DNA from 2 places in the Kocuria sp. CPCC 205263 genome. Region 1 is predicted to be linked to the other one. Evidence: predicted binding sites of a transcription regulator. Region 1 holds the regulator's gene; the other holds the start of a gene.
What was found. Region 1 encodes HrcA, which represses chaperone genes, less so after heat shock. Its sites were predicted from a motif close to TTNGCACTCGNNNNNNNCGAGTGCNAA; they were not measured.

Region 1 (4,411 bases):
CGCCGCCGAAGTGCGCCAGGGTCGCCCACTGGTGGTCCTCGGTGACGGTCAGCGGCTGGGCCACGGGGGAGAGGCCCTCGAACGGGGCCCCGGCGTTGTCGCGGCTCGATCGGGGGTCGGTCTGCACGGGCACGGATGTCCTTCGGCGGTGGGACCGCGGCGGGGCCGCGGACGGTGGGTGGGACACGACCATCCTATCGACCGGCCCGGAGGGCGGAGGATCGGCCCCGCGCACGTGTGCCTTTGTGACGATCTGCTGGGCGTTGCCCGTGCACGCGGAGCGGCGGGTCAGGCCCCGGGGGCGGTGAGGAAGTCGATGAGCTCCTCGACCCGGCCCAGCAGGGACGGCTCGAGGTCGGCGTAGCTGTCCACGCGGGACAGGATGTGCTGCCAGGCCCGGCCGAGGTCGCCGGGGGTGCGGTGCGGCCACCCGAGGGCGGCGGCGGTGCCGGTCTTCCAGTCCGTGCCGCGCGGGACCACGGGCCAGGCGTCGATGCCGAGGGTGCGCGGCCTGACCGCCTGCCAGATGTCGACGTAGGGGTGGCCCAGCACCAGGACGTTGCCCGCGGCGCCGGGCAGGCGCATGGTCTCCGCGGCGATCCTCGACTCCTTGGAGCCGGCCACGAGGTGGTCGACGAGGATGCCGAGCCGTCGCCCAGGGCCCGGCCCGAACTCCCGCACGGCGGCGGGCAGGTCGTCGATGCCGTGCAGCGGCTCCACGACGATGCCCTCGACCGCCAGGTCGTGGCCCCACACCTTGGCCACCAGCTCGGCGTCGTGGTAGCCCTCGACCCACACCCGGGAGGCCTTCGCGGTGCTCGCGCGCAGCCCCTCGACGGCCACGGAGCCCGAGCGCGTGCGGGAGGGCTTGCGCGCCGCGGGGGCCCGGCGGGGCTCGACGACGACCACGGGCTCGCCCTCGAGCAGGAACCCCGGCCCCAGGGGGAACGCCTTGACCCGCCCCCTCCGGTCCTCGAGCCCCAGCACGCGCATCCCGCCGATGGTCTCCAGGGACACGACCGCGCCGACCCAGCCGGTCGTGACGTCCTCCAGGAGCATCCCCGGGGCGACCGGGACCTCCGAGGAGACCGGCCGGCGGCGGGCGAGGGCGTCGTCGTCGAGGCTGCGCGGCCCCCAGCCGTGGTGGCTCATGGTCGTCCTCCCGGGTCGCGGTGCCGCGCGTCCGGCGCGGATCAGCCGGAAGCGTACCAAACCGCGGGGGCGACCGGCCGTCGGACACGGGGGCTACACTGGACGCCGTTGGCACTGCGGCCACCCGAGTGCCAGGGCATCTTCGGGGGCGTGGACGAACCGGGGAGGAGCGACGTGAACCATCCGAGACGACTGCAGATCCTGCAGGCCATCGTGGAGGACTACGTGCACTTCCGCGAGCCGGTCGGCTCCAAGGCCCTCGTGGACCGGCACCGGCTCGGCGTCTCCTCGGCCACCGTGCGCAACGACATGGCCGCGCTCGAGGAGGAGGGCCTGATCATGGCCCCCCACACGAGCTCGGGCCGGATCCCCACGGACAAGGGCTACCGCACGTTCGTCGACCAGATCGCGGCCGTCAAGCCGCTCTCGGGCCCGGAACGGCGGGCCATCCAGCGGCTGCTGGACGACGCCGCGGACATCGACGACGTCATGGAGCGCACCGTGCGGCTGCTCGCGCAGCTCACCCAGCAGGTCGCGGTCGTGCAGTACCCGCACGCCTCCGGGGTCACCGTGCGCCACGTCGAGGTCGTGGACCTCGGCGCCGGCCGGGTGCTGGTGGTGCTCATCCCGACCAACGGCCGGGTGGCGCAGCGCGTCGCCGTGCTGCGGGCGCCGCTCGAGGAGTCCCAGCTGCTCGAGCTGCGCGCCCGGGTGCTGGCCGCCGTGGTCGGGCGCTCCCTGACCGCGGTGCCGGACGCCCTCGCGGCGATGACCGCGAGCACCGCCCCGCCGCTGCAGCCGGCCGCCGCCGCCGTGGGGGAGGCCGTCGGCGCCCTCGCGGCGGGCGGGGCCGAGCACCGCATGGTCATGGCCGGCACCGCCAACCTCGCCCGCTCCACCGGGGACTTCCACCTGAGCATCGGCCCGGTCCTCGAGGCCCTCGAGGAGCAGGTGGTGATGCTCCGGCTGCTCTCCGAGATGGAGCAGGACGCCCGCGGGGTGGCCGTGCGGATCGGCACGGAGAACGCCGAGGGCCCCCTGTCCGAGGCCGCCGTCGTCGCCACCGGCTACGGGCCGCAGTCCAAGGTGGGGGTCGTGGGCCCCATGCGCATGGACTACCCGTCCACGATGGCCGCCGTGCGCGCCGTCGCCCGCTACCTCTCCCGTATCCTCGGGGGCTGAGCCCCCGCGGGCCCCGTCCACCGGGGCCCACCAGCGAAACCCACCACAGACCTCTCGACAGAACGGACCACGGTGAGCGATCACTACGAGACCCTGGGCGTGTCCCGGGACGCCAGCCAGGAAGAGATCAAGAAGGCCTACCGCAAGAAGGCCCGCCGGCTGCACCCCGACGTCAACCCCGGCCCGGAGGCCGCCGAGGACTTCAAGCGCCTCTCCCACGCCAACGACGTCCTCTCCGACCCCGAGAAGCGGCGCGTCTACGACGCGACCGGCAACGAGAACGGCACCGACACCGGCTTCGGCGGGGGCTTCCCCGGCACGGGGTTCGGCTTCGCCGACATCTTCGACACCTTCTTCCAGGGCGCCGGCAGCGCCGGCTCCGGCCGGCGCGGACCCGCGTCCCGCACCCGCCAGGGCCAGGACGCCCTGATCAACGTCCGGGTCACCCTCCGGGACGCGGTCTTCGGCACGGAGAAGAAGATCACCGTGGACACCGCCGTGGTCTGCCCCACCTGCGACGGCACCTGCTGCCAGGCGGGCACCCAGCCCGAGACCTGCGACGTCTGCCACGGATCCGGCCAGGTGCAGCGCCAGGTCCAGTCGATCCTCGGCACCGTGGTCACGGCGGCGCCGTGCGCCACCTGCCAGGGCTTCGGCACCGTCATCAAGCACCCGTGCCACGAGTGCTACGGCGAGGGCCGCGTGCGCGACCGCCGCCCGCTGACCGTCAAGATCCCCGCCGGCGTCTCGACCGGCAACCGGATCCGCCTCTCGGGTCAGGGCGAGGCCGGCACCGCCGGCGGGCCGAACGGCGACCTCTACGTGGAGCTCAAGGTCGATCCCGACCCCACGTTCGAGCGCCAGGGCGACGACCTGCACGCCCGCGTCCGGGTGCCCATGACCTCCGCGGCCCTCGGCACCACCGTGACCCTCGAGACCTTCGACGGCGAGCGCGAGGTGCCCGTCGCCCCCGGCACGCAGACCGGCCACACCGTCACCCTGCACGAGCTCGGGGCCACCCGGCTGCGCGGCGGCGGCCGGGGCGAGCTGTTCGTCCACCTCGAGGTCGAGACCCCCACGGCGCTCGACGACGAGCAGCGCGAGCTGCTCGAGCAGCTGTCCCGGCTGCGCGGTGAGGACCAGTCCACCGGCACCACCCTGAACTCCCCGGCCGGCTCCGGCGGCTTCTTCTCCCGGCTCAAGGACCGGTTCTCCGACCTGTGAGCCTGCCGGTCTTCAAGGTCGAGCCGGGCCGGCTCGCGGGTCTCGGCCCCGGGGCGGCGCTCACCGTCACCGGCCCGGAGGCCCGGCACGCCGTCACCGTGCGCCGGCTCGCGCCCGGTGAGCGGCTCGAGCTCGTCGACGGCGCGGGGACCCGGGCCACCGGGGAGCTGCGCGCGGGGGACCGGGACAGCATGGAGGTCGGCGTGGTCTCGGTGACCACCGAGCCCGCCCGCACGCCCCGGCTCGTCCTCGCCCAGGCCCTCGCGAAGGGCGACCGGGACCTGCTGGCCGTGGAGACGGCCACCGAGCTGGGCGTCGACGCCGTGGTGCCCTGGCAGGCCGACCGTTCCATCGTGCGGTGGAAGAAGGAGCGCGCCGCCAAGAGCCACGAGAAGTGGGTGCACACCGTCGCGGCGGCCGCCAAGCAGTCGCGGCGGGCCGTCTGGCCCGAGGTGCTGCCCCTGTCCACCACCCGCGAGCTCGCCCGCCTGCTCGGGGAGCCGGGGACCCGCGGCCTCGTCCTGCACGAGGAGGCGCACGACTCCCTCGCCGACCTGGCCGGCGCCGCCGGCGCCCCGTGGGCGGGGGCCGAGCGGATCGTCCTGGTGGTGGGCCCCGAGGGGGGCGTCGCACCGGCGGAGCTCGAGGTCCTGGCCGGGGCGGGGGCCCTCGCAGTCCGGCTCGGCCCGGAGGTGCTGCGCAGCTCCACCGCCGGACCGGCCGCGCTGGCGGTGCTCAGCGCCGCGCTCGGCCGCTGGGCGTCCGGGACCTCCTGAGGCCCGGGCGGCCGGTTCAGCCGGGGACGACCTCCACGTCCTTGTCGTCGCGCACGGTCCCGCCCTCGGCGTCCCGG
Region 2 (4,411 bases), on a different contig from region 1:
CCGCCAGCGGCAGCAGCCGCTTGAACACGTGCAGCCAGTACCGCCCCAGCGCCAGCGGCCTCCCGGCCTCGAGCTTGCGCACGAAGGACAGCGTGAGGAAGAAGGCGGAGATCAGCAGGAAGATGTCCACTCCCCCAGACACCCGGTCCAGGAACACGTGGTAGACCACCACGAGCAGCACCGCGACGAAGCGCAGCCCCTGCACCTCCGGACGGAACCCGGCGTAGCGGGCCACCCGCCGGGCCGTGTCCGGCTCGACGCCGGTGGGCGTGCGCTGCGCGCCGAGGGTCGTCATGGGCATCTCCTGGGAACACCGTGCCGCCGGGGGCGCGGCAGTGGTCGTGCGGACCCCCGCACTCTACCGGAGGCGCCGGGGCGGCCCCCGGAGACGGCGACGGACCCGCCCCACCGGTGGTGGGACGGGTCCGCGGGGCGAGCCGGCTCGGCGCCGGCCGTCAGTGCCGGCCGTCAGTGCTGGTGGCCGTGGCCGTGCCCCTCGTCGTCGGCGGGCTTGTCCGTCACGAGCGTCTCGGTGGTCAGCACGAGCGCCGCGATGGACGCGGCGTTCTGCAGCGCCGAGCGGGTGACCTTGACGGGGTCGATGATGCCCGCGCCGACCATCTCGACGTACTCGTCGGTGGCGGCGTCGTAGCCGTGCCCGGCCTCGAGCTCGGCGACGCGGGAGGCGACCACGGCCCCGTCCTGACCGGCGTTCTGGGCGATCCAGTACAGCGGCTGCCGCAGCGCGCGGCGGACGATGCCGAGCGCGGTCGCGGCGTCCCCGGTGAGCCCGAGGTCGGACTCGTCGAGGACCTTCGCGGCCTGCACGAGGGCGGTGCCGCCACCGGCGACGATGCCCTCCTCGAGGGCCGCGCGGGTCGCGGAGACGGCGTCCTCGATGCGGTGCTTGCGCTCCTTGGCCTCGACCTCGGTGGCGGCGCCGACCTTGATCACGGAGACGCCGCCGGCCAGGCGGGCGAGCCGCTCCTGGAGCTTCTCGCGGTCCCACTCGGAGTCGGTGCGCTCCACCTCGGCGCGGATCGTGGCGACCCGGTCCTGGATCTCGGCCGGGGTGCCCCCGCCGTCGACCAGGGTGGTGGTGTTCTTGGTGACCGTGACGCGCCGGGCGGTGCCCAGCTGCTCCAGGGTGACCTGGTCGAGGCTGATGCCCAGCTCGCTGGTGATGAGCTGGCCGCCGGTGAGGACGGCGAGGTCCTGCATGATCGCCTTGCGGCGGTCGCCGAAGCCGGGGGCCTTGAGGGCCACGACGTCGAGGGTGCCGCGCAGCCGGTTGACCACGAGGGTGGACAGGGCCTCGCCCTCGACGTCCTCCGCGATGATGGTCAGCGGCTTCTTGGCCTGGAGGACCTTCTCCAGCACGGGCATGAGCTCCGGCACCGAGGAGATCTTGCCCTGGTACAGCAGCACCAGGGAGTTCTCCATGACCGCTTCCTGGCGTTCGGCGTCGGTCACGAAGGACGGGGACAGGTAGCCCTTGTCGAACTGCATGCCCTCGGTGACGTCGAGCTCGACCTCGGTGCTCGAGCCGTCCTCGATCGTGATGACGCCGTCCTTGCCGACGGTCTCGAAGGCCCGGGCGATGAGCTCGCCGATCGCCGGGTCCTGCGCCGAGATGGTCGCCACGTGGGCGACGTTGGTGCCCTCCACCGGGCGGGCGTTCTCGAGCAGGCGCTCGGAGACGGCCTCGACGGCCTTCTCGATGCCGCGCTTGAGGCTCAGCGGGTCGGCGCCGGCGGCCACGTTGCGCAGGCCCTCCTTGACGAGCGCCTGGGCGAGCACGGTGGCGGTGGTGGTGCCGTCGCCGGCGACGTCGTTGGTCTTGGTCGCCACCTCCTTGGCGAGCTGGGCGCCGAGGTTCTCGTACGGGTCGTCGAGCTCGACCTCGCGGGCGATGGTCACGCCGTCGTTGGTGATCGTGGGGGCGCCCCACTTCTTGTCGAGCACCACGTTGCGCCCGCGCGGGCCGAGGGTGACCTTGACGGTGTCGGCGAGCTTGTTGACGCCGTTCTCGAGGGACTTGCGGGCGGCGTCGTCGAACGCCAGCTGCTTGGCCATGGGCGAAGAGCTCCTTCTGGGGTGGCTGGGGTCGCCAGCGGGTTTCGGGGTCTGGATCGGCGAAGGGTGCCCGCCGCGGGCCCGCCGGAACAGCGGGGCGTGCGGCGGGCACCCTTCGTCAGGACTGCGCGGTCTGCGCCGGGTCGGTGCGGCCCGGTCTACTTGACGACGACGGCGAGCACGTCGCGGGCCGGGAGGACCAGGTACTCCTCGCCGTTGTACTTGACCTCGGTGCCGCCGTACTTCGAGAAGATCACGACGTCGCCCTCCTGGACGTCGACCGGGATGCGGTTGCCGGAGTCGTCGACACGACCGGGGCCGACCGCCAGGACCTTGCCCTCCTGGGGCTTCTCCTTGGCGGTGTCCGGGATGACGAGACCGGACGCGGTGGTCTGCTCAGCGGCGAGCGGCTGGACGACGATGCGATCCTCGAGAGGCTTGATGGAGACCGACACGATCTCTCCTTGTCTGTAGGGGTGGAAAACGGTGGGCGACCGCGGGCGGAGCCCGCCGTCGCGCTTCGGGCCGATCGGCGCACCGACCGTCGTCGCGGTGCCGGTCGATCGCCTGGCCCTTAGCACCCTCACCCGGAGAGTGCCAAGGCCAACTGTAGGAGCGGGCTGGCAGTCGGTCAAGGCGAGTGCCAGCGCACCGACCCTCGCGGGAGCGTCCGACAGGAATTAGGTCACGCCGGTGTTCGCCAATGATTTGCCTCACGCCCGCCCGACCCTCTAGGTTGAGCGGTAAGGCAACCCTTACCTCGGCCGAGCAGCGGTGCCCTCCTCGACGTCCCGGCGCATCCGTGCGCAGGTGCGTCGCGCCCATCGGATCCCGCCGGCGTCCTCCACCCCGGAGCACGCCGGCGTCCTCTGCACGAAGGAAGACCATGAACCGCACCCAGCACCCGGTTGCCCTCCTGGCCGTCGCCGGTGTCCTCACCCTCACCGCCTGCGGCACGGCCCAGGGCGACGAGGCCGCCTCCGCGGAGTCGTCCGCCCCCTCCGCCGCCACGGTCGAGGTCGAGGACAACTACGGCACGCAGACGGTCGAGGCCCCGCCGGCGTCCGTCGTCGCCACCGACAACCGCACCTTCGAGACGCTCGCCGAGTGGGACGTCGAACTGGCGGCGGCCCCGCGCGCCCTCATGCCGGACACCATCGCCTACGCCGACGACGAGTCCGTCGTCGACCTCGGCAACCACCGCGAGCCCGACCTCGAGGCCGTCGTCGCCGCGGACCCCGACCTCATCGTCAACGGCCAGCGCTTCGCCGACTACCGCGAGGACTTCGCCGACCTGGTGCCGGAGGCCACCATCGTCGAGCTGGACCCGCGGGAGGACGAGCCCTTCGACGAGGAGCTGAAGCGGCAGACCTCCGTCCTGGGCCAGATCTTCGACCGCGAGGACGAGGCCGAGCAGATCAACGGCGACTTCGACGCGGCGATGCAGCGCGTCGTCGACGGCTACCGGCCCGGCGACACAGTCATGGCCGTCACCGTCTCCGGCGGCGAGATCGGCTTCATCGCCCCGGGCAACGGACGCACCCTGGGCCCGCTGTTCGAGATCTTCGACTTCGCACCGGCCCTCGAGGTCGAGGGCGCCAGCGACGACCACCAGGGCGACGACATCTCCGTGGAGGCGATCGCCGACTCGAACCCCGACTGGATCCTCGTGCTGGACCGCGACGCCGCGATCTCCGCCGAGGACCCGGAGTACACCCCGGCGCAGGAGGTCATCGAGAACGCCGCGGCTCTGCAGAACGTCACCGCGGTGCAGGAGGGCCAGGTCGTCTACATGCCCCGGGACACCTACACCAACGAGGGCATCCAGACCTACACCGAGTTCTTCGACACCCTGGCCGACGCCATGGGCGCGCAGGACTGACCCATCGTCCGGACGGCGGTGGCGGGGTCCGCCCCACCACCGCCGTCCGCCGGGCACGAGGCCGGAGGAAGGACTGACCCCATGTCGACGATCGTGTCGAAACCCCCCGCGGCGAGCAAGGGCTCGCTGTTCGACTGGAAGCTGCTGCTCGGTGCGCTCGGCGTCCTCGCGCTGCTGGCCGCGTCCCTCCTCACGGGGGTCTACGACGTCTTCGGCGCCGAGGACGGCGACGAAATGTTCGCGATCACGCGGATCCCCCGCACCATCGCCCTGGTGCTCGCCGGCGCCGCCATGTCCATGTCCGGCCTGGTGATGCAGCTGCTCACGCAGAACCGCTTCGTGGAGCCCACCACGACGGGCACCACCGAGTGGGCGGGGCTCGGGCTGCTGCTCGTCATGCTCCTGGTGCCCACCGCCACGGTCCTCACCCGGATGCTCGGCGCCGTGACCGCG

Region 2: a site for HrcA is predicted at 2,697-2,723, ahead of groES (co-chaperone GroES). Genes of this name have one in related genera too.

What each region holds. Positions count from the first base shown of each region.
Region 1 is NZ_JAVKPV010000003.1:340,966-345,376, forward strand. Features, by position in the region: gene RF647_RS06345 (DUF4870 domain-containing protein) at 1-133, opposite strand, end outside; gene RF647_RS06350 (DUF3097 domain-containing protein) at 289-1,152, opposite strand; gene hrcA (heat-inducible transcriptional repressor HrcA) at 1,327-2,334, shown strand; gene dnaJ (molecular chaperone DnaJ) at 2,407-3,558, shown strand; gene RF647_RS06365 (16S rRNA (uracil(1498)-N(3))-methyltransferase) at 3,555-4,334, shown strand; gene RF647_RS06370 (GerMN domain-containing protein) at 4,351-4,411, opposite strand, start outside.
Region 2 is NZ_JAVKPV010000005.1:12,216-16,626, reverse strand. Features, by position in the region: gene RF647_RS08920 (acyltransferase family protein) at 1-295, opposite strand, end outside; gene groL (chaperonin GroEL) at 469-2,076, opposite strand; gene groES (co-chaperone GroES) at 2,235-2,531, opposite strand; gene RF647_RS08905 (siderophore ABC transporter substrate-binding protein) at 2,963-3,958, shown strand; gene RF647_RS08900 (ABC transporter permease) at 4,040-4,411, shown strand, end outside.